Regions from separate parts of the Rothia sp. P13129 genome, predicted to be linked through region 2. Evidence: riboswitches for the same ligand, from Rfam matches in the RefSeq annotation. Region 2 holds a riboswitch; each other region holds the start of a gene.

Region 1 (3,667 bases), on a different contig from region 2:
TCAGCGCAAAAGCGTACTCCCACGCAATATCACGCCACGCAGTGTAACGGCCTGAACCGCCACCGTGCCCACCATCCATCTCAATCTTCAACAGGGGAGTAGCCGAATCAGCAGAGATACTCTCACGTAGCTGAGCTACCCACTTAGCCGGCTCAACATATAACACACGAGTATCGTTAAAACTCGTCACTGCAACAATCGGTGGATACTTGACGTGACGGATATTCTCGTATGGAGAATAAGACTTCATATACTCGTATACTTCGGCATCCTCAATAGGGTTACCCCATTCCTCCCACTCCAAAGCAGACAACGGAAGATCTGGATCAAGAATAGTCGTCAACGCATCCACAAACGGAACACCTGCGATAGCAGCACAATACTTCTCGGGAGCAAGATTCAGAACCGCACCAATGAGCAAACCACCAGCAGAAGCACCAGAAATAGCAATCTTCTTCTGATCAACCCACGGGCGTTGCCCTAAGAACTCCGTAACATCAACAAAATCAGTAAAAGTATTCTTCTTCTGAAGTTTCTTACCATCTTGATACCACTGGCGTCCCATCTCGCCACCACCACGAATATGCGCCACCACATAAATCACGCCACGATCTAGAAGCGACAACCTCGCTATAGAGAAATAAGGATCTATCGACACCTCATAGGAACCATAACCATACTGGAACACGGGATGCTGCTGAGACAAATCAAGATCAGCACGATGAATAACAGAAATAGGAATCATCGCACCATCACGGGCAGGTGCCCACATGCGATACGCCTGATAATCCTCAGCATGATAATCGCCTAATACGGGGGTCTCACGGCGAAGAATAAGCTCCTGAGTACGCGGAAAATAGTCATAAATTCGAGGGGGAGTCACCCACGACGTGTACGAAATACGAATGACCGGCGAATCAATAGAAACATGAGAAACACCAGTCGTATAAATTTCCTCCACAAAACCGGTCGGCTCACTAAAAACAACCCCCGCATTCGACTGCGAACGCAACAAGGCGCGCAAACGGTCTAAATCGGCAAGAAAAACTCGTACCGTCGTATTCTCACGAGCCGTCACCACAAGATGAGTTGACGAAAAATCAAACCCCTCAATACGCACCTCAGAACGATGAGGCATAACTTTAAGCCATAACTGACGGTACTGCTCAAAAGGCTGAGACGTTGGATAAGGGGCAAGCACAATTTCTGAGTTAAGAGCGTCAGCATCATGCATGATGAGAACATAAGGCACACCATCAATACGAATAGGCTCAACACCGTATTGCACACGATGCTTCTTACCAATAACCAACAAAGGCTCAGCCGACATATCTTGAAGCGGAACTAAACGAACCTCCGAAAACTCAGAAGAAAATGACGTAATAACGATATGAGTCCGGTCAGCAGAAAGAGCGCTGCTAAGCCACATCGCATTGTCATGCTCGGTGAAAAGAACACAATCTTCTTCCCCCGCACCAATACAGTGAGCCCGTATCTCATATGGGCGCCATGACTCATCGACAAGAGAATAAATAAGGGTTGATGCATCAGGAGTCAAATATGCGCCACTAAAAATGCCGGGCAAAGTCTCCTCTGAAAGAGTCAATGTCTCTAAATCTAAGAAATACTGGGTATAGCGTTCATCGCCAGAATCATCAACACCAAAGCTCAACAAAGAACCATCTAACGAAGGCGAAAAAGACCCAAGAGAAAAGAACGGCAACTCTCGTGCAAACTCATTACAATCAAGAATGACCTGCTCTTGATCAAGAGGAACACCCGCCTGAACCTGCGGAGGAGAAAACATCTCCACCTCACCACCGTCTACCAAAGCAGGCACACGACAAAATACAGGGTACTGTTCACCCTCAATCGTCCGCGAAAAATACCACCAATCTCCATGGCGAGAAGGAACAGAAAGATCCGTCTCTAAGGTACGCTCCTTAATCTCCTGAAAAATACTTTCACGAAGTGCTTGCTGTGACTGAGTGGACTGCTCTGTATAAGCATTTTCTGTATTGAGGTACTCCACCACCTCAGAATCGTCCTTAGCACGAAGCCACTCATAATGGTCAATAAACGTATCGCCATGATGAACACGTGAAGACTCCACACGCTTCGTAACAGGTGCTTGAGACATGAAATGTACCTCCGAAAAGAAAAATAGATAATGCGCCCTTAAAACAACGCGACATGAGAACTATTCTAAAGACAAAATATGACGAAACAAGACAAACTACCGCATGAGAACGTAAAGAAGAAGAAACGGCTCGACCCACAACAAACCACTCAGATACGATAACAATACGGTCAAGAGCGCTAATACCAAGACTCAGCTTATTAGCCGGCAACCCTCCACTCGCGGCGGGGTGCCACTGAGACAGACCCGGCACCAGAAAAACACTCTTAGACGGTGCAAGCGCGGGAGCAGTACGCACTACCTCCTCAACATAAGAGCCTGCACACCAAACAGGCAACACACTAGAGGAAACAACAGTGCAGATACAGCCCCAATCTACTACAACAATAGTTATTGGAGCATCTATGAGTACCCCAACAACACTCACTTACCAACACCACACAACCATCGAGACACTACCCCTAGAATCAGGGCACACACTACCCAACGCAACTATCGCCTACGAAACATGGGGAAACCTCAACAAACACAAAGACAACGCCGTGCTCATCTTACATGCCCTAACAGGAGACACCCACGTCGCCCACAACGAACACAACACTACTTACGGCTGGTGGGAAGAGCTCGTTGGAGCAGGAAAAACCATCGACACAAACACCTACTTTGTCGTAGCACCGAATATTCTCGGAGGCTGTAACGGAAGCACCGGAGCACACAGCACACACCCACACAAACAACCCCCACAACCATGGGGGTCATCCTTCCCAAGACTCACCGTACGAGACACCGTACACGCCGAAAAACATCTAGCAGAAGCACTCGGCATCACACAATGGGCACATGTTATAGGAGGATCCCTCGGAGGAGCACGAGCCTTAGAATGGGCCATCACCTACCCCGAAAACGTACGTCACTGCGCCGTCATCGCCTCCGGCGCATACACCACCGCAGAACAACTAGCCTGGGCACAAGCACAAAACCTTGCTATCCGCAGCGACCAACACTTCTACGGAGGCGACTACTACGATAAACAACCTCCCAGCCAAGGACTAGGGATAGCTCGACGCATCGCACATATCACCTACCGAACCTCAGAAGAACTCCACACCCGATTCGGACGCACACAACAAACACAAAACAGTACACAATACAGCGTGGAATCATATATGGACTACCACGCGCATAAACTCGTGCAACGTTTTGACGCAAATAGCTACCTCAGCATTAACGAAATACTCATGAGCCACGACATCACCCGAAATCGTGGAACATTACACCAAACACTGCAACGAAGCCAATGCACATGGACCATCGCCTACGTGCACAATGACAGACTCTTCTACCCAGAACAATCACATGAACTAGCCCGCGCCTTGCCCCAACCGGTACAAGCACAAGCTATCTACTCTCCAGCTGGACACGACGGATTCCTCCTAGAAACAAAACAACTACAAAAAATCCTAGAACCAGCTCTAAAACAAGGCAGAAAAACCCACTAACAACACGAAAAAGAAACAAACCCGGCAT
Region 2 (13,756 bases):
ATCCTTATCTCCAGTTACCTGATCGGCTGCAGTATCATTTTTTTGTTTCGATACGTCATCTTCAGTTGACGAAGCCTCTGTCTGAGCCTCGAGGTTTTCCTCTTCGATATCAGAAAACAATCGTAAGTTTTGGGCTACGACAGATTCAAAATCAGCAGTTTTTTGCTCCTCTTTTTGAGCCACCTCAGATAGCGTCATATCCGATAACGGTCCATCAGAGTCTTCTAAGAGACGACGCACAGCCTCGGAAGAAGGCTTATTGGTTTCATCATGCTGTTCTTCAACTTCTGCGATAGCAGAATTCTGACGAGAGTTTCGACGTTGTGCTTTTTTCTGCTCGCGGGCAAGACGTTTACGACGACGGCGCTCTTCACGGTCGTTCTTTAGCTCAGAAAAACGCTCAAGCTCAGTAATAGCGCCACGATGGAAGATAGGGGCCATCACCGATCCCATCATCACGCCACAAGCAATCCAACCGGCAGATAAAGCACCAAATAATAAAGCATCTGGCCCTAAATCAGTAAAACGTCCCATACCAAGAGAACCGCGCGATGCCCAACCGCATAACGCCAAAATGATGCCGGCAGGAATAGAAACAAAGATAGCTAAGGCAAAAGTTGATAGTGGCAAAGAAATCCAGCGGAAAGGAATTTTAAGAGAAAGCCACTCATCAAGATGGTCTTCGCCGGCGCGGAAGAACCACCAGCCAGCAACAATACCGCACAGCACAGGAACCGCAATAGCAATATAGCTCCACGGCTCATTGACCGTTGGTAAGGCACCCAGAAGAGGGAAAGCGGGGAGCACACCAGTAGAGTGTTCAAAGAAGTTTACGGAGGTATGTTCTCCCAATGAGAAACCAGCTCCGACACTCCAAGACATCGCCCAAAAAACTACGTTAGGGATAACACCAAGCTGTAAAAAGGTCAAAGCCGTATCGCCGATAGCACCAGCATCAAGCAATTGATAAATTGTGACGACATCGCTCCAATGCCAGAGCAAAGACAAGCTCAGTAATAGCCCTCCACAGCCAATAAACGCAAGAACTGCCACGATTGATGCGCGAAGAACCGTCCAAACATAAGAACCCGCCCAACGTGAGTACTGGCTAAACTGAGCAACCCATTCTGCAGCGTTAACACCGATCATTCTCGCCAAAGAACGAGACTCGTACCAGCCACCAAGAATAAGCCCTGATAAAACGACCCAACACGGTACAAGTGCAGAAGCTACCGGGTACGCTACCGCAGCAGTATCTGTTGTCAAAAGGCTCAAGCCCCCAGCACAGGCACTATAAGTGATAGCTCCGGTTAATGTTGGTATCCAGAATTGTCCCTCACGAGATGCTTGAGCTAAGACTCGTCCTGAACGGAAACATAACCATAAGGGTATCAGCGTTAAACCCAACGGGATAAAGCTCATCGTCCCCTGAATATCGGGGGTGTCTCCATACGGGGCAGAGATGTTCAGATGAAGAGGAACCCCATGGATTAGAAGCCACATTTGGCTAACTAAAACTGCCATAGCGTAGAGGTCACGCTGTTCAAAACCGCCGGTAAACCATACGGCACCCAGTAGTAGCACTACAGCAAAGCAAGAGTAGAAGGCAGTACGAAAGAGTTCGACAACCCCCTGTAGCCAGAGGGGCATCGGTATCGAACGTTGTTGAGGTTTCATCACGCTGGTTTTCATCGTCTTTTATCTTGTCATGAACTCTATTGAACTCTGAAGTTCACACAGCTTTTCTCATCCAAATGAGACATAAACCAAGGATTTTCTTCACCGCGTGCACCCCACTGAACCATACCATGTATGCCGGTCAAGACGCTAAGCTCATCACAGCCTACATCTTAAGATCATGCAAAAGACACAGTGTTTATAGTCCTCGCGCGGTGTTTTCATGCAACGGATTAACGGCAGGGACTCCCCAGCGACGATAAATATCTGCTTTAGAAGAAACTATTTCTAGCTGATGCACTTCAGCGGTAGCAGCCATGAGCCCTTCAAGTGCGGCGGTAGGCAATGGCGTATAAGGGCCTTCTGGTGAGGGGCGTTCTTCAGCACGAATTTGGCGACCGGCCCATGCCAAAGATACGTTCGTATCAACGTCGAGGACCTGCCCGCTAAAACGTTCGAGAAGTTCGTTAACCCACCGCTCTGTTTCAGGGTAGGGGTAAAGCCCTTTAAGTTCGCCTAGGCTAAGTGCTGATATGTACATCACCATATATGAGCGACGGCGAAGAAACGCAACGACCTGCGGATGTGGTGTGGCTTTGCGAATCTCTGCTAGTACATCAGAGTCTAGAAGTAGTCCTCTTATACTCATGCTGCTTGTAAGATACCGTATTCCTGGTTAGGGATACCGTGCGGATTAGGAGAGAGCAAAAAGTTAAGAAACTCAGAACGCTCATGGGAAATACGAGTGTAATCTTGAATGCTTACGGCAGCGTAACCGCCACGAGTTTGAGCAGAAGAAACAGGTTGAATATTGTGCTGAGGGCGAGCGGTGTTGTGCATGATACAACTGCGCTGAATGCGCTTTCCTTTCGAAGTGCTCTTGTCCGTACCAGCCTGCGTACTATGACGCGAATACGAACCGCTTCGTCATCCGAGCCACCCGTGAACATGGGGTTGGCGTTCAACTAAAGTCGGAGCTTATCAGTTGAAACTCTTGAAGCTGAATCCAGAATAACGCAACCACCACAAAAAACAAAGAGCTCAACCCAAAATATTTGAGAGATTTAGGCTACACCAGCTTTGGTGCAAGCTCATCCGGTAACCTAGAACATATATGCACCCTGCCAGCAGAGGATACAACCACCGTGAATGCACCATCAGCTTTCCCCAGAATCCCCGTCAGCGCAGCAAAAATTATCCAGCAAGTAGGACACCGCACCTACCTGCGCGGAAAACAATACATGCAAGAAGGCAAAGTCGCCCGATACTCCTACGACGCCCAAGCACACATCCTGACAGGAACAACCTACGGCGACGCAACAGACCCATACCTCAGCAAAATTGTCTTCCCCGCAGAACAGGTTGAAGGATCCCTCGCTTTCTCCGCACGATGCACCTGCCCAGTACGCACCGACTGCAAACACTCCGTAGCCATCATGCTCACCGCCATCGAAAGAGCCGAAAAAGTTAGCAAAGCTCAAAGTTCCACTCAACGCGTCACAGACGGACTCAGCGAAGAACAGCTCAAACACCACGGAATCACTACTGCACAAGAGCTAGCAGAACAACAAAAAATGTCGACATGGCGCAGAACACTGTCACAAACACTGGCGCAGCATCACCGGATACCCTACGAAAATAACAGCAATACCATCGCCGCTCTCGACCTCAAAATGCACGTTAACTCCCGCTTCGCACTCGGTAGCGGTCAACACAAAACACCACGTATCACCCTACAAGCACGCCCACTCGTCCAAGGTAAAAACAACCGTTGGATTAAAGACGGCATCAACTGGGAACACTTCCAAAAAGATTACACCGGAAAGACAAGCAGCCACGCCCTCCGACCCGAACACGAACGATGGTTGCGAGAGTTCTACTCCATCATCAGACCTTGGCAATCAGCGTATACTTCCCACCGCGATTGGGTAACACTTTCTACGGTTAACTCGTCCCTACTATGGAAAGTACTCAAAAAAGCAGAAAAAATAGCACTGCCCATCCTGTTAGAGGGAACACCCATCACTACGGCGCACACCGAAGAAGCCACGCTAAAAGCAGAACTTCACAGCTACAAAGACGGTCTACGCATCACACCAACACTCACCACAGGAGAAAATGCCTTCCTCGCATACTACTGCCACCCAATAGGCCAGCCCCGCAACGGATTCATTGCCCTCGGGCACAAAGCACAAGAACACTACAAAGCCACAGCACAAGCTGAACATTGGGAAACAACCCTACCTAGCGCCATCAATCCAACACGTCTCAACGACCGATACGCCGCAGCCGACCTCATTTTCATTCCCCTGAAAGAAACACTCAACGGCGCAGCAGAAACCCTTATCCGAGAAGAACATATCGAAATCCCCTCACAAGATATCAATAGTTTCTATCAAGAGTTCTACCCATATCTCACACGCAATATCAGCTTCTGCACCAACGACGCAACGATACAACCACCCCAAGTGCAACAACCAGAGCTAATTCTTCACGTCTACTTCGACAGCGAACAAACACCCCACGCCCACACCCGCTGGGAATGGGAATACCCTAAAGACCCGCTCAAGAACACACGAGATGAAAGCAACCTCGAATACTTCCCAGTACAGAGCACCTTATTAGACATCTATGAACAGCGCGATAAAAACTACGAAAATACAATCCTCGCGCAACTCAAAAATATCTACCCCGCATTACAGCTCACAGAACAACACTTCTACGACTGGGATGTTCAACAACTCACCGAATCGATACTGCCCCAATACCGCAATGTTCGTGGACTCCGCATCCAAACTCATGGACAAGAACCTCAATTCACAGAACTGGACGTTACCCCCGAAATCCAGATGAGAGTTGAACCAAGCGACACCCAAGACTGGTTTGACCTTGGAATTATCGTCACCATTGGTCAATGGACCGTATCATTTTCTACGATCTTTGAGGCACTCAACGCGGGGAAAAAACACATCCTTCTCGGTGATGGCAACTACTATCCCCTCAACCGACCAGAATTTATCAAACTACGTCAACTACTAGCCGAAATAGAAGACTTCTCAGAACCAGACCAACCACTTAGCCTCAACAAACACCAATTAGGGATGTGGGAAGAACTCGAAGATCTTGCCACCACCACACAATCATGCCAAGGATGGCAAGAAAATATTCACAGCCTCCTCAGCGACAAAGACAGTAGCGATAACGTACCGACTCCAGCAACACTCCAAGCACAGCTACGCCCCTACCAAGAAGAAGGCTACCAATGGCTCTACTTCCTGTGGAAACACCGCCTTGGAGCCGTCCTCGGTGATGACATGGGGCTTGGTAAAACACTACAAACTATTTCCATGATGCTCAAAGCCTATGAACAATGGGTCGAAGAGCTCAATAACAGCACCCCATCATTTGCTCCTTTCCTCATCATTGCCCCCACCTCTGTTGTTCCCAACTGGGTACAAGAATTAGAACGCTTCGCACCAGAACTTGAAGTCGCCGCCATCACCACATCCACTGCAAAATCGCAACAAACACTCACAGAACGTATCGGTCAGGCACAAGTCGTTATCACCTCATACACTCTGCTACGACTAGATTCCAACGCTTTTAACAGTTACGCACAAGAAACACCGTGGAACGGGGTCATTCTTGATGAAGCGCAATTCATTAAGAATGCGAGGACTCAAGCACACCAAATAGCACGAAAAATACCTGCACGTTTCAAACTTGCCGTCACCGGAACACCCATGGAAAACAACCTCATGGAGTTATGGTCTATTTTCTCTCTCGTGGCACCAGGTCTATTCCCCAGTGCACGAAAATTCAAAGACTATTACGTACAACCCATCACTGAAAGCAAAGACCACGAAAAACTCGAACAGTTACGGCAACGGATACGCCCGCTGATTCTCCGGCGAACGAAAGAACTTGTTGCCACAGAGCTACCAGATAAAACAGACCAAAGAATGCCCATTGCTCTTAACCCAGAGCATCGTAAAGTATACGATATGCTCCTACAACAAGAACGCAAAAAAGTTCTGGGACTGCTCAAAGATATGGACAAAAACCGTTTTACGGTCTTCCGTTCGTTAACAAAACTACGCATGATGGCGCTAGCACCTCATCTAGTCGACGAAGAGTACTCGCACATTACCTCATCAAAACTAGAGTACCTTCAGTCGTATCTGCCAGAAGTTCTCTCTCAGGGACACCGTGTACTGATTTTCTCCCAGTTCACCAGCTACCTTAAAACCATCGCAAAAGATTTAGAAGAACAGAATATTGAATTCTGCTATCTTGACGGTTCGACAAGAGACCGCGCAAAAGTTATCGAACAATTTGAGCGAGGAGAAAGCTCCGTCTTTCTCATCTCTCTCAAGGCGGGAGGGTTCGGCCTTAACCTCACCTCAGCAGATTATTGTTTCTTGATGGACCCGTGGTGGAACCCTGCAGCAGAGCAACAAGCCATCGACAGAATCCACCGTATTGGGCAGACCAGACATGTGATGGTTTACAGGCTTATTGCTGCGGGAACCATTGAAGAAAAAGTTATGGAATTACAAAAAAATAAGTCTGCACTCTTCGACGCTGTTGTTGATGATGGAGATTTCTTTAGCGAAAAGATGACAGCAGAACATATCCGAGAACTATTGAGTACCTCGTAGCGATGAGAAGAAGTGCGTTGTAACAACCACAATACCGCCACATAACAGACCAAAGATCATGGCAAAAAATGTTTCAGCGCACCATGCAAGCACGCTCAGAAGAGTACCGGAACTCCACGAGGTGAGAGCATGAACAAGGTATTCAACCGCGTGTTCTGGGGCGTGAAAACCGATATCTGCTAAACCGCTCAAGACGATATGCCCGCCCACCCAAAGCATCGCAAAAGTACCAAGTAATGAAATACCTTTCATCACAAGAGGCATTCCTGACACGAGCGCAGCGCCTATTTTCTGTGTCATAGAAGATTCACGGCGCATGAGCGCTAAGCCGACATCATCCATCTTCACGAGTACGGCAACAACACCGTAGACAAGTAGAGTAATCAGCACCGCCACCACGATGAGGGAGATAATACGAATAGCCCACGTTCCCTCATGAGCAATAGTGTTCATGGCGATGACCATAATCTCGGCAGAGAGAATGAAGTCTGTTCTAATCGCCCCAGAAATAACGTTTTTCTCGGCTTCTTCCCCAGCAATAATAGCGGGGGTTTCGGTCTCTTCTGCTGAGTGCGGATGAAATAACTCTAGTATCTTCTCAGCACCTTCAAAGCAGAGGTACAGACCACCTAACATTAACAACGGAGTTAATGACGCTGGCCATAACCAACTCAAAAAGATAATCAGTGGAAGAATAAAAAATAGCTTATTCCGGAGAGAACCAACCGCAATTTTACGAATAATAGGTAGCTCACGACGAGGTTCTACCCCGTTCAGATATTGGGGAACAACAGCAGTATCATCAACAACAACACCAATAGCGCGAGCGCTTGCTTTAGAGGCTGCGGCAGCGATGTCGTCGGTGCTTGCCGCTGTGAGTTTTACTAATGCTGCGATGTCGTCTAGGAGCGCAACTAGCCCGCCAGCCATGAGGATCTCTTTTCTTTATATCTGTCCAATAAGCTACTACCCCAAGAATACAAGGGAAGTTATCGTTCATTATTGTTCAAGAGTATTTTCGGTTGGATATCTCCACAAAGCTGGTTTCCAGTATGTCGCTAGCACGATAGCACCAACGCATATCACACCACCAATGATGGCTGTCATTGAGGTACCAAATAGTGCAGCTCCCAGACCCATCACACCAATACCGATGTTAGGCCCACCAGCAAGGGTCATGATGAAGATACCTTGAAGACGTCCGCGAAGCCTATCGGGGGTTTCTTGTTGAATGATAGTAGAACGGAATATACCGCCTACACCATCTGCCCAGCCTGCTACCGCTAACGCGCAAGAAGCACAGACAAGAGGTAACAGGTTTTCGTGCAAGGACTCGCTCGGAGAGCGTCCTTCTAAGAAGAATGCAATTGTGCCGAAGAAAACGAATCCTATCCCCCACAACACATAGCTCATTGTGAGGAAAGCTCCACGGCGTTGTATAGCTGATAGCCACCCCGAAAAAGTGACCCCAATAAAAGCCCCTAGTGCGCCAGCTGAGAAGAGCACACCGGCGCCAAGGTCTCCACCACCAAAGGAGAGGAGCACTAGAGCCGGAATGAGAGGACGGGCTTGGATACATATCATCGCAATCAAATCAACGATGAACGTCATCGCAATGACGGGGGTGCGCCGTACAAAATAAAAGCCTTCTACTACGGAGCGAAGACCACGAACCTTTGGTGTTTTTTCATCGTGTTCAGGAAGGACTGTAGGAAGTTTATATAGCGCCCAGATACTGACCAGTAGAGCAAAAACGTTAACAAGGTATGTGTAGTTATATCCGATAGAAGCAATGAATAAACCGCTGAGTAAAGGCCCAAGAGCCATGCCCAAGGAGCCAACGCTCATATTAAGTGCATTGGCAGATGCAAGAAGTTTTGGCGGAACTATTCGAGGGATAATAGCGCCACGAGCAGCCTGATTAATGGGGAAAAGTAATGATTCTAAAGCAACGAGAGTATACAAAACCCATTGGTTCTGGAGATTGATCCATGATTGCAAGGCAATGAAAAGGGTCATGAGCCACATGCCCCAGCTGGCGGTTAAAGAAACTTTACGACGGTCATAGTTATCGGCAATGACTCCTCCGTAAAGACCTCCTATGATAAGGGGTAACACCACAATAAAGCCGAGAAGCCCTACGGCGAAGGTGGAGTGCGTGAACGAAAAAATTTCTAGGGTGACGGCTGTTGATGTAATTTGGAAACCCAAACTAGAAAAGAGAGAACCAATCCACAGCCGGCGGTACTCGGGGAGTTCTTTGACCGGCGTTAAATCCATAAAAATTTTCGCCATGAGGGAAATACTACACTATGGCTAACCGTGTCTTATGCCGTCTATTTGCGCATCTTTTCAGGGGTTATCGGTGCGTTGATGAAGATTATCTGATGACGCAAAGAAAAGTAACACCAGCATTTTTGGGCGGCACTAATTCTATGATGAAAGAATAGACAGAAAATTTTACGCATAAAGTTTTCTGATTGATGCCGTTGAGCACACCTTCGAAAGGATTATCAGATGGCACAACAGCCTCTCAAAACATTTAATGATGGACACACCATCCCTCAGCTAGGTTATGGATTATGGCAGGTTGAAAACGACCGCGCAGAAGAAGTGACACAACTAGCACTCGATGCCGGATACCGACATATCGATACCGCAAAAATCTACGGCAACGAAACTGGTGTGGGCAGAGCATTAGCATCTAGCCACGTAGCTCGTGAGGATATCTTTGTCACCACCAAAATTTGGAATGACGACCAAGGGTACGACCAAACACTTCGAGCTTGTGAAGAATCCTTAGAACGCCTCGGGCTCAAAAGTGTTGATCTTCTCCTCATTCATTGGGCTTCTATCCATCGTGAAAAATATGTTCAGACGTGGGAAGCTTTCATTGAGTTGCGTCGTCGTGGACTAGTACGTTCCATCGGTGTCTCAAATTTCCCCGAACAACAATTACGCGAAATTATTGAGGTAACAGGGGTAACCCCTGCTATCCATCAAATTGAGTTGCACCCATATTTCTCTCAAGAGAAGTTGCGTGCAGTTCATCAGGAGCTTGGAATATTAACCGAGGCATGGTCTCCGTTAGGTCAAGGTGGCCAGTTACTCAGTGACCCTGTCATCACTGAAATCGCTCAAAAGCATCAGGCCACACCGGCACAAGTTGTTATCGCATGGCATTTAGCGTTAGGCAACGTTGTTATTCCTAAATCGGTCACGCCAGAAAGAATTGTGTCCAACTTTGAGGCTCTACAGGTACGCCTCGATGATGCCGATATTGAGGCTATTAACTCATTGACTCGTGCAGATGGGCGTATTGGCCCTGACCCGTCACATATCGAGTTCTAAGAGCAGCTTTTACCTTCTCAGGTGAGGCAGACGTCATAGGGCGTCTGCCTCTTTGAGGTTAAACTGCAACTAATACCACGCTATTTTTTAGCGCTATACTCCTCTTTTAGAGAGGTAATAATGCTATTTTGAGGTGATGTGTTCTAAGACTTTATGGAACAAAGCCCATGATGAAAGAAAAGAGCTGAGGGCATGAAAGAAAGTTTTTTTAAGCTTCTTCAGAATGAGAAAGTCCGTTTTCTCATTGTTGGTGGTGGTTGCTTTGTGCTTACCATGGTCATTAACTATGCCCTCAAATACACGGTTCTTACCGCAAAACCGACAACAGCTCTTATTTTTGCAACCGGAATAGCAAGTATTGTCTCGTATATTCTTTCTTCACGTTGGACGTGGCAAGGCTCCTCCGGAAAGCCAACGTTCGAGCAGTTCTTAGGCTTCTTTATTGTGACGGTCATCGGTATTGGGTTAAACGCTCTTCCACAGTGGGTATCACGCTATATATTTCATTTGTCGTACCCTAACATTTCGTTTCTGGCTCAAGAAATAGCGGACTTTATTGCCGGCCCTATTCTCGGTACAGCCCTAGCGATGGTCTTTAGATTTTGGGCACTTGACCGCTTTGTTTTTAAAGGTTACGAGGCTCGCAAAAAAGCAGAACTACACGAAGTGGTACCTTTCGACAGTGAGCAGAAATCACCTTCTGTGCCGATGGATGAAGGTTCTGTTCCGCCAGTGCAAAAGACCTCATAGAATTTAGAAGAGGTTATTTGGGTTTTTATGCTCGACGTTGCCGACGTCGAGCATTTTTCTTTGTAATAGAAGGTTCGTCTTCAAGCAGTAACGATAACGCTATACGCCCACGGTTTGTATCAACGTGGGTAACACGGACTTGTACAATATCGCCAGAACGTACAATATGGTGAGGGTCTTGAACATAGCTTGTGCTCATCTGTGAGACGTGAATGAGTCCGTCTTGGTGAACACCAATATCAACAAAAGCTCCAAAACCAGCGACGTTTGATACTGTCCCTTCAAGAATCATGCCGACTTTGACGTCATGGATGGTTTCGACACCTTCAGTAAAGTGCACAGTACGAAACGTTGGGCGCGGGTCACGGCCGGGCTTTTCGAGTTCATCCAAAATATCGTTGAGCGTTTGAGTGCCGAAACCCTCATCTAAATATTTTTGTAATTCCATCTTTTTTCGAACACTCGACGGTATCACTTCACCTGCAAGTACCCCAGCATCCTGAAGGAGACGACGAGCTAACCCATAAGACTCAGGGTGAACGGCAGAGGCGTCAAGAGGTTCGTCTCCTCCCCTAATACGGATAAAGCCGGCAGCTTGTTCAAAGGTTTTAGGGCCTACTCCAGAGACGTTTAGAAGTTCCTGACGGTTTTTGAAAGCACCATGTTCTTGCCGATAGTTCACAATATTTTGAGCTAACGCACGGTTCAGACCTGCAACATGAGAAAGTAATTCAACGGATGCGTTATTAACCCATACACCTACACGGTTGACGCAGTCTTCAACAGTTGCGTCTAAGGAGCGTCGTAGCGCATGAGCTGAAATATCATGCTGATATTGACCTACGCCAATAGATTGCGGATCTACTTTAACAAGCTCAGCAAGAGGGTCTTGTAGACGACGTCCGATAGAGACTGCCCCGCGCAGAGACACATCGAGCTCTGGCAGTTCTTCGCTTGCTAGAGCAGATGCAGAATAGACGGAAGCTCCTGCTTCTGAAACAGTAACTTTTTGTACAGAGATTCCCTCATTTTTAAGGGTGCTCAATAGTTCGCTGGCAAGTTTATCGGTGTCGCGAGAGGCTGTTCCGTTACCAATAGAAACCAGTTCAAGATGATGTTCTTTAACGAGTTCAGTTAAGGTATTCAGCGATTCAGCCCATTGTTTTTTAGGGGCATGAGGGTAGATAACAGTAGTATCGAGCACCTCCCCAAGTGCAGATAACGCGGCGACTTTTACGCCAGTGCGTAGACCGGGGTCTAAGGCGAGCACAGCACGTTCACCAGCTGGTGCTGCTAAAAGTAGGTCTCGTAGATTTGATGAGAACACATCAATAGCAGATTTTTCGGCGTGTTCTCGCAGACGAGCCCTTATCTGTGTTGCAAGGCGAGGGAGAATACGATTTTTCCAAGTAGAACGTACTGTTGATGCCAACCATCCAAGAACACGGTCTTCATCGCTGACAGTGTTGAGCACCTGCACCGGAATACCTAACGCAAAAGCGATAGCAGACTCATAGGTATAACGTTCTTGTTCGTTACGTTCACTACTTGCACGAAGTTTTGCGAGGTCGCTTTCACCTGATTGTTTTAAAAATTCTGGGGTTTGAGCTATTTCTATACGAAGCTCAACGACGCCCTCTTTCTCGGCTCTCATCAAAGCAAGAACACGGTGGCTAGGTATTTTTCTGAGCGGTTCAGAAAAATGAAAGTAGTCGCTAAATTTGCTGTCATGCTCTCTGTGCGCCGGAAGTACACGTGAGCTAATGACGCCATGAGACCATAAGCGTTCACGGAGTTGTTCCATCAGTTCGTGGTCATATAGCGCGTATTCTTCAAGGATGGCGCGAGCCCCCTCAAGTGCAGTTTTTGCATCTGGTACAGCAGTATCTTCTGGTTCTTCTGCACGAGATGGGCGAACATACGCTTGAGCGATTTGTTCTGCCTCTGCTAGTGGGACTTCGAGGAGGTCGTCGACAAGTGGTTCTAGCCCTGCTTCAAGTGCGCATTGTGCACGTGTTCGTCGAGCAATTTTATAGGGGGCGTAAAGTGACTCCAGCTCATTTTTTGTGCGTGCGGCAAGCACTGAGGCTTGTAAAGATTCTTCGAGTACACCACGTTGAGCAAGGAGTTCAAGGATTTTATGGCGACGCTGTTCTAGGTCTCTGAGGTATTCAAGTCGTTCTTTGAGTTCACGTAGCTGTGTGTCACTCATATTGCCGGTGTGTTCTTTACGGTACCTAGCAATAAAAGGAACGGTGGCGCCTTCATCAAGGAGCCGGATGCTGGCTCTGACACCGAAAATAGGTGCGCCTAGTTCACCAGCGAGCGTTTTTTCGAGTTTGTGTCTGTCCGTTCGAGGTGAATCCATAGCTTCTAGTTTCTCATTAGTTCAGTCTTTTTCTCGTTTTTCAATCGAATAAGGCATGGAAAATCTTGGTTTATTGAAGTAATACGGGTATATATATTTGTTAGTTTTGTTCTTGAGTGTTTAGATTTTGATAACGAAACTATGTACACATTTTTACCGACGCAGACTAATACCGGAGTTTAAGGAAATATCTCATTATGGCAAGTAACGAGGACTATCACCGTTTTCTCTCTCACTACTCGCCGTTGATTGAAGAACTTGCTGATTCTGGCTGGTCCAAGGAAGAAGCCTGTCATCGAATTGCAACGCTCTTCCCGGAAGAATCTCCTAGTATGATTCGTCGCGCAGTTTTTTCACGACGTTGGACTTTTAACACTCGCACCGAAAATATTCTCAACAACGTGATGATGTCGGCTGCGGTATGGTACTCCGTGGCGGTCACCCACGATATGGAACCAGACCCTCAGTATGCCGCAGCATATCTTGACCCCATTATTTTGGAAGATATCCCCCGAATATTTGCGAAGGCCAACGTTAGCCCCGAAGCGATATCTCTCATTCTAGGAAAATGCGGTGCCGCGCTCAAAGCACTCAGCGAAAACCCTTATATCCGCCTTGATGAGGCTTCCTACGACGACTTTTTCGACAACGTCCCCGAAGAAGCTCGTAATATCGTCGACGAGGTCAGTAGCTGGCCGCCTCATCGACAAATTATTGAAGACCGTCTTGGGGACGGCAGCTGGAGTATAGCGCTGATGCGTGTAGGAGTGTGCCCACCAGATTTAGAGGATTACGGTATTAGTGTCTCTGCATCCAGCGTAACAGACCGTGATTTTCGAAATGCTCTAGCAGAATTTTTGAGCTACTGCATCAGATATGACCGCAAACCCACCGTGTTGGTTTATGGTAATTGGTCTATTAGCCGTAACCCTCTAGGACGAGTACCATT
Region 3 (13,756 bases), on a different contig from region 2:
GGCTATCGAACAAGTCCTCTCCGGACGTGTAGATTGCTGCGGTAATGATGCTGTCACCTTCCAAATCTACAAACAACAGCACCCCGAAGCGCCTATTCGACTTCTTGACGGGCAACTCGGCGGAACCTCAGAAGCTGCAATTCTCATGCCTAAGGACCAGCCAGAACTCAAAAAAGCTATTGACGACTCCTTAGAACGTCACCTGACCAATGGCGACATCAAAGCCATCTACGAAAAATACGTGGGTATAGACCTTACCCCTAAAAACTCATAAATTATGGACCAATTTTTAAATCTCTGGACAGAATCCTTACCTCAACTACTCATCGCAACCATTCAAGTCACCATCCCATTAGCAGTTGTTTCCTTCATTCTTGCACTGCTTATTGGGTTGGTGGCAACCGCCCTAAGAACACATCGCTTCTTCCTTCTCCAATGGATGTCACGAGGATACGTATGGTTCTTTCGAGGGACACCGCTGCTTGTTCAGCTGTTCCTCATCTTCTATGGTCTACCTAAAATAGGAATCACTTTTGACCCGTGGACGGCAGCCATCGTCGCTTTAAGCCTAAATACTGGCGCCTATGTTGCAGAAACATTTAGAGCAGCGGTGGCATCTATTCCACGTGGGCAATTTGAAGCAGCACAAACGCTGAACTTCACACGTCAACAAACATTACGACATGTTGTTATTCCTCAAGCTACACGTATTGCTTTACCGCCATTAGGTAATGACCTCATTGACTTGGTGAAAGGTACTTCACTTGTTTCAACCATCTCTTTGATTGATCTTTTCCAAGCAGGAAAACAAGTAGCGGCGCGAACCTTTGAACCCTTAGCAATGTATGTTGAGGTTGCACTGATATACCTCATTATTTTTACCGCTCTTTCTGCGGTGCAAAGAGTCCTCGAAAAACGTAGTAGCCGGTACATTAGGAGTTCCCATGCTTAGTGTCAAAAACATCTCAAAAAGTTTCGGGGAACAGACCATCCTCAAAAACCTCTCTTTCGATGTGCATGATGGTGAAACTACCGTCATCCTAGGTCCTTCTGGTTCTGGTAAATCAACGTTGCTACGCTGTTTGAATCTTCTTGAAACACCAGAAGAAGGAACGCTAACAATCGGTTCTGATACGGTTAGCCTGAATGAAAACCTTGAGGTAGAAGATATCCGCCGGATTCGTTCACACTCTGCGATGGTCTTTCAACAATTCAACCTTTTTGCTCATTACACGGCACTCAAAAATGTGGCGTTAGCCCCCGTACTCAACGGCACGATGACCGCTGAAAAAGCTGAAGCTCTTGCCTATGAGCTATTGGAAAAAGTGGGGATGAAGCACCGTGCTGACGCTTACCCTGATCATCTCTCGGGAGGTCAACAACAACGTGTAGCTATTGCGCGTGCTTTAGCTGTCAGCCCGGATTATCTACTTTTTGATGAGCCAACAAGTGCCTTAGACCCTGAACTAGAAGCCGAAGTGATTAGAGTCCTGATTGCTTTGGCGCGAGAAAACCGCTCTCTGGTAGTGGTGACGCATAATATGGCGTTTGCACAGAAAGTTGCAGATCGTATTATCTTCTTAGACCAAGGAGAAATAGTGTATGAGGGCGCCCCGTCTGGGTTCTTCAACTCAAGCTCGGAGCGTATCCAAAAGTTCTTAAATATTTATGACACTGCCGACTACCACATCTAAAAGATGTGCCAGCGGGCGGTCATCATGTAACTTTTGATGATAAAAACTCAATAAAACGCAATATCAGCAATGTGCCGTCACGATGGTGCATTGCTGATGTGTATCAGCCAAGATAGGGGTACGTTTTGTGACGGGTTGACCCGTCAGTACTACATCATTTGAGGAGATACCGTGGCTGAACACATCTTTGGTTTTCGCACTCGCGCCCTCCACGCCGGAGCTACCCCTGACGCGATTCACGGGGCACGTGCCGTACCGATTTACCAGACAAGCTCTTTTGTTTTTGATGATGCACAAGATGCCGCCAACCTTTTTTCTCTCCAAAAATACGGCAATATCTATTCACGTCTTGGAAACCCTACTGTTGCTGCTTTAGAAGAACGTATCGCTTCGCTTGAGGGTGGTATTGGCGCTGTTGCAACAGCTTCTGGAATGGCAGCCGAGTTCATTACCTTTGCGGCTCTTTGCCAAAGCGGAGACCATATTGTTGCCTCATCCCAACTATATGGTGGGACGATTACTCAGCTTGATGTCTCTTTACGAAGATTCGGTATTGATACGACTTTTGTGTCAGGCACAGACCCCGAAGATTTTAAGAGGGCGATTCGTCCCGAGACGAAAGCTGTTTATACAGAAATTGTTGCTAATCCTTCTGGAGAAATAGCTGACCTTGAAGGCCTTGCTGATGTTGCACACTCTCATGACATTCCTTTAGTGGTGGATGCAACGTTATCGACGCCGTATCTGATTCGTCCACTAGAACATGGTGCCGATATTGTGATTCACTCAATGACGAAATTTCTTGGTGGCCACGGTACAACTTTGGGCGGTATTGTGGTGGAATCTGGCCGTTTCAATTGGGCTAATGGAAAATTTCCTACAATGACAGAACCCATTCCCTCTTATAACAACATCTCATGGTGGGGCAACTTCGGTGAATATGGATTCTTGACGAAACTACGCTCAGAACAATTACGCGATTTTGGTCCTTCTCTAAGTCCTCAATCAGCATTTAACTTGCTTCAAGGCGTTGAAACTTTAGCTCAGCGGATGGATGCGCACCTTGAGAATACTCAGGGTCTTGTTCAATGGCTTGATGAAGACGCCCGTATTCGCTATATCAATTATGCTGGCCTTCCTGAGCACCCTCATTATGAGAGGGCACAGAAACTTCTGCCTTTAGGGGTTGGGTCTGTGTTTTCCTTTGGTGTTGTTGCAGGCGTTGGAGAATCTGCTCGTGAAGTTGGTGCGCGCTTTATTGAGAATCTTCAGTTAGCTTCACATTTAGCGAATATTGGTGATGCAAAAACTCTTGTATTGCATCCTGCATCAACAACTCATCAGCAGCTCAGCGCGGAGCAACTTGACGCTGCTGGGGTAGGGGAGGATTTGATTCGTATTTCTGTGGGGTTAGAAGATCTTGACGACATTGTATGGGACTTAGATCAGGCGTTGAGCGCCGCAACGGGTAAAGACCATCATGGAGCAAAGATTCTGCAAGCCCAAGAATCATTATCACAGGGTAACTCTGCTCAGGAGGTGCGTTAATGTTGACGAAACGTACATGGCAAGCGCCATCTGCTGTGCAACGTTTAGGGATTCTTCGTCGTAGCCGTAGTATCGCGATTGTTGGTATGAGCGATAAAGTTTCACGCTCATCATATTTTGTGGCAACGTATTTGCAGTCTTCTGCCGATTACCAGCTCTTTTTTGTGAACCCCCTGTTGGCGCAGAAAGGGAAACAGGTGTTAGGGCAGAAAGTGTATGCTACTTTGGCGGATTTGCCTGAAGCTCCTGATATTGTTGATATTTTTCGCCGCCATGAGGATCTTCCTGATGTGGTGCGTGAAGCGATTGCGGTCGGCGCTCAAACCGTGTGGATGCAATTAGGTTTGTGGAATGAAGAAGCCGCCGAGATTGCCCAGCAGGCTGGATTGCATGTGGTGATGGACCGGTGTATCAAAATTGAGCATGCCCGTTTTCATGGGGGTCTGCATCTTGCCGGTTTTAATACTGGTGTGGTCAGTTCACGCCGTCACATAATGGCATAGTTTTCTTGAGATACATAAAAGACTCATGTTCCTTCTTGCGTTGAGGAGCATGAGTCTTTTATGCTTGTTGTTTCTTACGCGATGGAAGATGCTGACATGACCTTCCCCAAAGTACGTCAGCACCTTCCTGCGTAGATGTGAACTACCGATTCTCTTCCCCAAGAAAACCTCTGAGAATAATTCTTATCATGATTCTCATACGTGGTATGTCCACAGATGATTACCGCAAGAAGCGGTCGCAAATATTTAAATATTTGACGTTAGAGATTATACGGTAATTGTTCTCTAGAGTATCTCGACACGATGACGAATATCATTATTAATTGAACTTTAAATCAATGACGTCGCAGGTCAGCTCAAAAATAAAGATTTTTAAAATAGTGAAACTTTTTTGCAGAGTGTTGTCTGAAGTATCTACGATGTATTATCGTGATTTCAGTTTTGACAGCTTTCATGATGAACTCTAAAACTGAAAATTTTTCTTTGGAAACCATTGGTAAAATAAAAAAGTTTTGAGAATCAAAAACGTAACTCTGTGTTTTTCTCAAAAGAATCCTTACCGTAATCAGGGAAAAACCTGAACTAGAAAAACATCACGAGATAAAACTCATCAAGACCATTATCTGAGAGAATAATCTTTCCAGATACCGTATCTGGTAAAAACTAACTGACCACACTACCCTTATATCTAAGGGCCCTATAACCCCATATTTTAGAAAGTCTCCATGTCGATACCACAACATTCTCATGGCTTATCCCGTCGAACCGCACTCCGCTGGGTAGCCGGAGCCACCACAACACTCGGACTCAGCGCAGCCACAACAACAGCCTACGCAGAAGAACAGAACCACACCGCAGAAGAACAACCACAACCCACACTCGTTGAACAGTTCCTCTCACAAGAACAATTCGTCATAGCCCACCGTGGGGCAGGAGACGTCAACCCTGAACACAGCGCCTACGCCTATCAACAAGCCATCCTCAAAGGCGCTCAAGCTGTAGAAATATCAGTGCGTACCACCGCCGATGGAGAACTCGTCTGTATGCACGACAACGCACTACGCCGCACCACCACCGAAAAAACAGGGTACGTCAGCACCAGTACCCTCGCCGAAGTCAAACGCCCCCTCATCGATATGAGAGACTTCCTCGGACCTAACACACCCCTCGTGCACATCACCACCCTCGAAGAAGCCCTCGGTGTCATCCTCGCCACCGAAGCTGGTGGCCCCTACCAATCCGTAGGCGGCTCCGCTGTTCTCTTCATCGAAGCAAAAGACTCTGCCGGACAACCCAAGTTACTAGAACTCCTAACTGCCCGCGGGATGCAAGACCAAGTCGTCATTAAAATGTTTCGCAACGGCAAAGGCGGATTCGACGGCGACAACGGCTTCATTCGGTACGCAAAAGAAGCAGGGTTCACCACATGGTGCTACTTCGACGCACACGATTCTTTCGAAGACATCGCACAATTAGCATCATCAGATAACGTCGACATGCTGGGAGTGCCCTTCTTCGAAACCGTCATCGGACGTACCGAAGACTCCATGAGCGACGAAAAAATATCACAAATTATCAACCTCGGAAAACCCGTTATCGTCTGGGAAACTCACCGTCGTTGGGTACAAGAACATTTTGCGTCCCTAGGTGTTCGCGGATTCATGTCGCCAGACCCCTTCTGGCTCAGCGGAAGAACCACAAGCCCCAACCTTGCCCTAGAACAAGGCCGACGACTACACGGCATGCTACCGGCTGGACAACAAGACGTTGTGAACCTACCCTGCTGGGAAAACGGTGAACTCGTCCATCAACAAGCCTATGATGACTCTATCCTTCTAGGCCCATTAGCTCACCGCACATCCACCGCTGATAGTTACGTCATCAACTTCACAATGCAGTGGAAAGACGCACTCCCCACCACCACCTGGCAATACGGTTATCTTGCCTTCGGGCGAGAAGACGATTCAGCCTTTGGTATCGCCGCAAAATTCGACACCACCAACCCCCGTGGCGGCGGATACGTTCTAGCTATCCGCCCCGGTGCATCTGTCATGGACGAAAACGGCTCGTACCTCTCAGGAGACGTGGTTCAATTACTACGTGTTGACGCTGGATCATCAGACTTGACGCCACTGGTCACGCTACGCCCTCGTAAACCTTTTGTTGCCGGTGAAGATATTCGCGGCAAAATTATCGTCCGACCATCAAACATCATTATTGATGTTGCGGGGGCACGTTCTACACCCATCGCCGACACCTCCTACCGTGGGCCTTATGTTCATTTTGGGCGTTATCAAGATGCCGCACACGGCGGAGCGCTCGCTTTGAGTAACGTCGTCACCTACAAAATTTAGGGATATTGACGGCTAAAACCTCTTACCATCCACAACACCTCAACCCTATGTAGAACCCCGCAGACTAGCTGCGGGGTTCTACACGTATCACCGTTAAAAACAGGTATGTCATTACTTGTGTGATGTTCTTTTGACCTGACTCATCGGAATAACTTCTAAATTCTCGGTAAGAGGATTCCCCGGTGTCCAGCCTTCACCAGCAATCGTGTGAGTCTCAGGTTTTTTACGTCTGAAACGTGGTCGAGGAACAGAAAGTTTGACAGGCTCCGGCAACTGCCAACGCCTCGTGTGCGCAAGAAGACCAAACACTAGACACGAAATAATTGATATTCCCATCCCAATATTAGGAGAAGAAAAAAGTGTCGTACATAGAGCAGTCTCTGCCGCGCCAACAACCGCTACTGTCGCATAGAGAGAATTACCTCCCAAGATAGCTGGAACACGGTTGACCATCATATCTCGCAATACACCACCGCCCACCGCGGTCACCACACCGAGGGCAATAGCCGGAAGCCAATGAAGCCCAATGCCTAAAGATTTAATAGTTCCTGTAGCGGCCCAACAACCCATACCCAGAAAATCCACAACAACTAAAACACGGTTAGCCCAACGACTCCCCAAATCGATACAGTACGCCAACAATGCTGAGATGAGGGCACCAGCCCAATACGCAGAATCAGTCAATGCAACGGGTAACCCAGTATTAAGAAGAACATCACGGATTAGCCCTCCACCCATACCAGAGAGCACCGCTAAGAGGATAAAACCTACAACATCAAAACGGAATGCGCGAGCAACTGCGCCACCGAGCAAACCATTAGCAACAACTGCTGCTACATCGACCACTCTAAAGAGCACGCTTGGATCCCATACCTGCATACGCATGCCTCTTTCTGATGTTTCATATCGATAGAATGACTTCAATAAATACCGATACATGCTACAGCATGTACAGACCACCAGTACAGGTGGTATACGGCGAGAAGGCGACTCACCACGTATGGTAAGCCGCCCTCTTCTATCATCAAAATTATTGAGGATTATTCGCTACTCTTAGCAGAATCTTTGTCATGAGAAGTATGAGAGAAGAAATGATGGAATTTCTCTTTAACCTCTTCATGCTTCTCGTGAGCTTTCTGGCGGAACTCTTCACGCTTCTGCTCGTGAAGTTCTTTCTGAGCTTGTTTCTCAAGCTCTTTACGAGCCTTCTCCGCCTGCAAAATAGAGGCCTGAACTTCAGCAACACTATCTCGCTGAACATCTACCGCGCCAAGACCTTGCAGATATTTATCAAGAAGATCATCTGATTCTTGAGCCAGAAGAACAAGTACTGTTCCATCCACTGCTAGAGAACGAGTGACTTTATCAAATAGTCTTGCTTCCTTAACCGCACCAGTGGAATCAATCATGGAGCCTGCTAATGCTCCAGCACCACCGTAAAGGAGAAGCCCAATTGGGCCACCCCACATACCGATAGCGGCACCAATAATTCCGCCGAAAGCCCAGTTGCTTTGAACAGAAGAATCATAGTTAAAACCGTCTTTGGCTGTAACTTTTCCGTTCTCTACAACAACAACTCCACCCACTAAAACGCGGTACGTTGGGGCATTAGAACGAAGCTCAGATAGCGCCTTATACGCAATAGCATCATCTTCAAAGCGGATAGTAAGGATATTTTCCATGATAGTACCTTTCGTAGATGTCCTACTATGCAAGATTCTAACCATACGAATAATAAGGAAACAATAGTGTGATGTTATTGAGTGAATACGTACCCTAAAATAACCACGAATTTTTTACCCAGTCTTATGAGCACGCCAAAACCTGAGCGATATCCCGCAACACCTCATCATTTTGCAAAGACGACGTATCTCCTAGAGGTTTCCCCTCATACAACTGAGACAACAAACGACGAGTAATCTTCCCTGAACGAGTCTTAGGAATCTCAGCAACCGCCACCACATCTTTAGGCTTTGCAATAGGTCCAATCTCAGAACGAATATGCAACTCCAATACCTCACGTAGCTCAGAAGAAGACCACGCCTTACCCTCATCACTAAGCGTCACAAAAGCTACTGCTTGATGCCCCGTCAACTCATCCTCAATAGGACAAACACCAGCCTCAACCACAGCCTCATGACGCACTAAAGCTGACTCAATTTCAATTGTCGAAAGACGATGACCCGAAATATTAATAACATCATCAATCCTGCCCAGAATATAAATATCCCCGTCCTCATCTTGCTTTGCGCCATCTCCAGCTAAAAACCAGCCACGCTCCCCATAATGTCTCCAATAAGAATCAAGATAACGCTGAGGATTTTTCCACACAGTACGAGCCATCGAAGGGCCCACTTTATCAACCACAATGAACCCTTGAGCCCCCGTCTGAACCGGCTCACCGCGCTCATCAACAACACGCACAGAAACCCCCGGAATAGCACGAGTAGCAGAACCTGGTTTGACAGCTATACCTGGAGTACCCTGCTCAAAAGTTCCCTCAGGCGCAAACTGAGGATCATGCGGGCGAGGAGAACAGATCGTTGAACCCGTCTCAGACTGCCACCACGTATCAATAAAGGAAGCACGACCAGAACCAATATGCTCACGTAACCAATACCAAGCTTGTGGATTAATCGACTCACCCACAGAACCCAAAAGACGAACCGACGAAAAATCATACTTTCCCGACTCTGGGCCATGCGGGAAAGCCCCCATCAACGAACGAATCAACGTTGGTGCCGTGTAATAGTTTGTGACACCATAGCGTTCAATCACTTCAAAATGCCGTTCAAAAGTAGGAGTATCAGGTGTACCTTCAAAAATTACTTGACTCACGCCATTGACCAACGGCCCATATATCTCATAAGTATGAGCTGTCACCCACGCCAAATCGGCTGTGCACCAATGAACAGTATCCGCAACTTTTTGCCGATCATTACAAGTAGCTAACTCATCAGGACGAAGCACACCATCAGCATCAACAACATCAGGCAACAAATCATAAAGTAACGCATGAGAATACGCCGTCTGCGTCAAATACCCGCCCATAGTATGAACAAGACCCTTAGGTCGGCCCGTTGTCCCCGACGTATAAATAATAAATAACGGATCTTCAGCATCATGCAATGAATAATCATGCGTATCTGGAACACCCTCAATCAAATCGTGAAACCAAACATCTCGCCCCAAACACCACGGAACACGCTGTCTTTCCTGCTCGGTAGCTGAGGTACGGTTCACCACCACCACATGCTCAATATTATTCTCAGACGAACACGCCTCATCCGCTATCGACTTGACCGGAACAACCTTACCCCGACGATTCTGACCATCAGTTGTAATTAATACCTTGGCACCAGTATCCTCTACCCGAAACTTCAAAGCCTCCGCCGAAAAACCGCCAAAAACAAGAGAATGAATCGCCCCAATACGCGCACAGGCAAGAGCAAAAATAATAGTTTCAGGAATCACCGGCAAATAAACAACAACACGATCACCCTTAACCACACCCAAACGCTCTAAACCATGTGCCGCCTGAGCCACACGGCGTTGCAACTGAGCATAAGTGATAGCTTCACGATCACCAGGTTCACCCTCAAAGAAAAGCGCAACCTTATCGCCAAAACCTTGCTCTACATGCCTATCCACACAGTTATAGGCAACGTTGAGCTGACCACCCTCAAACCACTTAATCGTTGGAACAGAAAATTCTTGAACACCATCTTCACGAACGTCTACCAAACGAGGAGGAATAAACTCATGCGTTTTATCCTCATCCCATAGCTTCCCCCAACTAAGACGTTCTCGAGCCTGCCTTGCCCAAAAATCAATACGTTCTTGATCCGAAACATCTGCCGGATTCTGCACCTGATTTCGAGGGTCTGAATAAGAAAAAGACGAACAATACGACATAGATACTCCCATCGTTTCTGGCATTAGCACCACCGCATAAGCGAGGTTGCTGCGACGTCTTAGAGCCAGGTCTCTCAGTCGCTCTGGATGGTTTAGACGAGTTCTACCGTAATACCTTCCGTACACATTCATCTAGACGTTACTTTCCATTGCCAGCAGATGAACACATCACGTTGCATAGAGTCATATTCCTTAGCGAACGTCACCCACCGCAATAAACACTGAAGCTCTTGGGTGCCAAGAAGAACTTTTTATAAGCTAAACCCAGCGATCACGAGTTCCAACGTCAAGCTCTGGCTTGTTGGACGGCAACCCTCTTCCCGTAGCGGGGTGCCCCAGATGAAGATCCGGCTCAAAATAATCACAACGGCAAATACGGCGCCTATGCGTCGGGCATATCAACACCGAAAAATATGGTTCTCAATATGCCACGCCTCATAGAGGAGTGCCCTCTCCTCTAAGAACGCAAAGGAAAAACTTATGGCAACTCATACCGCCACGACAGAACAACCCACTACGACACCGTCTTCTTCTAAAAAACGTATCGTTGTCAACGCGTTTGATATGACCACAACAAGCCACCAAAGCTTCGGATTATGGCGTCATCCGCGCTCGCGAGCCGATGAATATAACACCATTAAATATTGGACAGATTTAGCTCAAGTATGCGAAAAAGGGCTTTTTGACGCGGTCTTTATCGCTGATGTGGTGGGCGTATACGACGTATATAAGGATTCTGTTGCACCCGTACTTCGTGATGGTGCACAGGTGCCGGTAGGTGATCCGTTCTTACAGATTTCGGCGATGGCAGCGGTCACGGAACATCTTGGTTTTGGAGTGACAGCTGCCGTGACCTATAACCAGCCTTATACTTTGGCTCGTTCTTATGCAACGTTAGATCATTTAACGGGTGGTCGTGTTGGTTTTAACGTGGTGACTTCTTATCTTCAATCTGCGGCAGAGAATCAGGGGCTTGCCGGTCAGATTGAGCATGATGAACGATACGAAATTGCTGACGAATTTCTCGACGTCTGTTATAAGTTATGGGAAGGCTCTTGGGAAGACGGAGCGGTGCTACGTGACCGTCAGCGCGGAATTTTTGCAGATCCTGAGAAAATTCATCCTATTTTGCATCAAGGCAAGTATTTTCAAGTTCCTGGAATTTCTTTGACCGAGCCGTCTGTTCAGCGTACTCCCGTAATTTTTCAGGCTGGTGCGTCTTCTCGCGGTCAGGCTTTTTCTGGAAAACATGCCGAAGCGATTTTCATTTCTGCTTTACGTCCAGATTTGACCAGGCATGTGACCTCTCGTATCCGTGATGAGGCTGAGCGTTCCGGACGCCGTCGTGATGACGTGAAGATTCTTGCCATGCTTTCGGTGGTAGTTGATGAAACTGACGAGAAGGCACAGCAGAAGTATCAGGATTATGTGAAATATGTGGATATAGAGTCTTCTCAAGGAATTGTTGGTGGCTGGTCTGGTGTTGATCTTTCACTATTTGATGAGGACGAGATTCTTGAGTATGTCAAGACGGAGTCCATCCAATCCTTTTTGACGCCTTTTACTTTGCAGTCTCAGACGAAGAAGTGGACTCGTGCTGATATTGCTCGTCATTGCGCTATTGGTGGTATGGGCGATGTGATTATTGGTTCTGCTCAGACTGTTGCTGATGAGTTGGAACGCTGGATTGATGAGGGTGATTTAGACGGTATTAACCTTGCGTACCATGTTTCGCCTGGTTCTTTTGAGGATTTTGTGGAGTTTGTTGTTCCTGAGCTTCAAAAGCGGGGCCGGTATCGTACGGAGTATGAGGGGCATACATTGCGTGAGAATCTTTTTGGTGTGGGGCATACACGTGTGAATGAGCGTCATCCTGCGGCAGCATATCGTGGCGCTTTTGCTGGTGGTCCTAACGCTGCTGACACTCCTGCCCGTCAGTTTTTGAGCTTGGCTCAGAATCAGGCAGAGCGTTTATAAGAGTTTTTCTTCTGCTCATGATTCGCCGTGTGAGGGTTCTCTTTGGTGTAAGGGGTATATCAGAGAGAACCCTCATCTTTTAAAGGAGCGATGACCAGAGCCTACAGATATTTTCTACGACCTTGATACGGTTGGGGCGGGCAACCCATTCGTCGTATCGGAGGGTTTTGCATTGAGAGATGTATTCTTCAGAGATACTTTCTAACTCTTTAACCATTCCTGTATCAACGATGAAGGTGGATACTTCGAGGTTGAGCGCAAATGAGCGCGGATCCATGTTGGATGAGCCGATGAACGTGAGGTGGTCGTCTACAAACATGTATTTTGAGTGCAATACGGTTGGCCCGGGGTATTGTTTGATGGTGACTCCGGCATGGAGAAGTTTCTCGTAGTAGGAGCGTTGAGCCATGTTGGGTAGGAACTGGTCTCCTTTTTCGCAGACGATGAGGGTGACATCAATTTTTGATAGTGCTGCGTTGGTGAGTGCTTGTAAGAGTGTTTCTTCTGGGACGAAGTAGGGGGAGCAGACGACGATGCGTCGTTCTGCATTGTAAATGAGGTAGTTGATGAGGCGTAGATTGTTTTCCGTTTCGAATCCGGGGCCCGATGGAACAATTTGTGCCAACATTCCGCTGTGCACACGGGGAATAGCTGTTTCGATTTCGTTCAGTGGTAGTTCTCGTGTTTCGGAGTACCAGTCTGAGATGAAGACGGCGTTAAGTTCTTCAACAACGGGTCCTGTGCATGAGAATGTAAGGTCTTGCCAGACGAGTCCTTTTTTGAGGTTGGCAGGTAGATTGTAGGAACGGTCGATAGCGTTTTGTGAGCCGGAGAATGCGATACGACCGTCAACAATGACGATTTTGCGGTGGTTACGCAGGTCTGGTCGTTGCCATTTACCTTGGAATGGTTTCAAGGGCAACATGAGCTGCCAGTTGATTCCGGAGTCATCAAGGAGTTTGCAGAGTTTTTTCCAATTGGGGTATTTTCGAGAGCCCCAATGGTCGATCATGATTTTGACCAGTACTCCGCGTTGGTGTGCTGCAAGAAGCGCATCCCATAGCGGTTTGGTGGTGTTGTCGTAGGCGGCAATATAAAACTCGAAGTGTACGTATCGTTCTGCCCGGTTGATTTCTTCTGTCATCTGTCGGATAGCTTGGTGGTTATCTTTGATGAGTGTGAAAGTGTTGCCACCGACGAGGGGGAGCGCTCCGAGCTTGTAGTTGAGGTTCGCTGCTACTCGTGCTGGTTCAGGGAGTTCTCCATGGGATCCGAGGACGGAACGGGATTCTTCATCAGCATTTTTGGATGCGAGTATCTCTTTCATCATGTCGTTGATGGTGCGTTGTCGGATTCTTCGGTGTCGTGGTAGTCGGGAAGATCCAAAGAGCAAGAAGGCAACAAACCCGATATATGGGACGAGGAATATTGCCATGAGCCAGCCGAGAGCAACCACGGGTTTGCGGTTATAGGGTAGCCAACAGATTGCGATAATACGCAAGGTGATATCGAGGATGAAGAGTGTTAACGCTAACCACGTAGGTAGATGGGCTAGTCCAAAGATGTTAAGAGGGTCCACGAGATTTATTTTATAGAAAGTTTTTCAGAGGAGAAGAGTGTATTTTCTTATATTTCTTCGAGGGTATGTGTGTTGGGTGGATGTATTTGTCGTAATTTGGGTGTTGATATTTTTATTCTGTGTGCTCTAGGACATAATCTAAGAAGAGTGCCTTAGGGCATGTTTAATGTTCTCGTGATATGGAAG

What was found. A riboswitch is a leader RNA that binds a small molecule or an ion and turns the genes downstream of it on or off. The one in region 2 is predicted to bind S-adenosylmethionine.
Region 1: another riboswitch for S-adenosylmethionine. It lies ahead of metX (homoserine O-acetyltransferase MetX); the one in region 2 lies ahead of ACN081_RS08005 (nuclease PIN).
Region 3: another riboswitch for S-adenosylmethionine. It lies ahead of ACN081_RS04840 (AMP-binding protein); the one in region 2 lies ahead of ACN081_RS08005 (nuclease PIN).

What each region holds. Positions count from the first base shown of each region.
Region 1 covers NZ_JBLXYA010000007.1:101-3,767, forward strand. The annotation lists gene ACN081_RS05790 (S9 family peptidase) at 1-2,140, opposite strand, end outside; SAM riboswitch class IV at 2,309-2,428, shown strand; gene metX (homoserine O-acetyltransferase MetX) at 2,545-3,639, shown strand.
Region 2 covers NZ_JBLXYA010000012.1:3,323-17,078, forward strand. The annotation lists gene ACN081_RS07995 (DUF6350 family protein) at 1-1,692, opposite strand, end outside; gene ACN081_RS08000 (plasmid stabilization protein) at 1,877-2,326, opposite strand; gene ACN081_RS08005 (nuclease PIN) at 2,323-2,517, opposite strand; SAM riboswitch class IV at 2,549-2,677, opposite strand; gene ACN081_RS08010 (SNF2-related protein) at 2,823-6,338, shown strand; gene ACN081_RS08015 (DUF808 domain-containing protein) at 6,321-7,268, opposite strand; gene ACN081_RS08020 (MFS transporter) at 7,338-8,633, opposite strand; gene ACN081_RS08025 (hypothetical protein) at 8,651-8,788, shown strand; gene ACN081_RS08030 (aldo/keto reductase) at 8,856-9,689, shown strand; gene ACN081_RS08035 (GtrA family protein) at 9,882-10,439, shown strand; gene ACN081_RS08040 (Tex family protein) at 10,465-12,807, opposite strand; gene ACN081_RS08045 (hypothetical protein) at 13,005-13,756, shown strand, end outside.
Region 3 covers NZ_JBLXYA010000005.1:40,076-53,831, reverse strand. The annotation lists gene ACN081_RS04880 (transporter substrate-binding domain-containing protein) at 1-274, shown strand, start outside; gene ACN081_RS04875 (amino acid ABC transporter permease) at 278-952, shown strand; gene ACN081_RS04870 (amino acid ABC transporter ATP-binding protein) at 945-1,694, shown strand; gene ACN081_RS04865 (O-acetylhomoserine aminocarboxypropyltransferase/cysteine synthase family protein) at 1,866-3,242, shown strand; gene ACN081_RS04860 (CoA-binding protein) at 3,242-3,745, shown strand; gene ACN081_RS04855 (glycerophosphodiester phosphodiesterase) at 4,471-6,099, shown strand; gene ACN081_RS04850 (trimeric intracellular cation channel family protein) at 6,211-6,978, opposite strand; gene ACN081_RS04845 (hypothetical protein) at 7,140-7,781, opposite strand; gene ACN081_RS04840 (AMP-binding protein) at 7,906-10,014, opposite strand; SAM riboswitch class I at 10,020-10,108, opposite strand; SAM riboswitch class IV at 10,284-10,396, shown strand; gene ACN081_RS04835 (LLM class flavin-dependent oxidoreductase) at 10,495-11,991, shown strand; gene cls (cardiolipin synthase) at 12,071-13,570, opposite strand.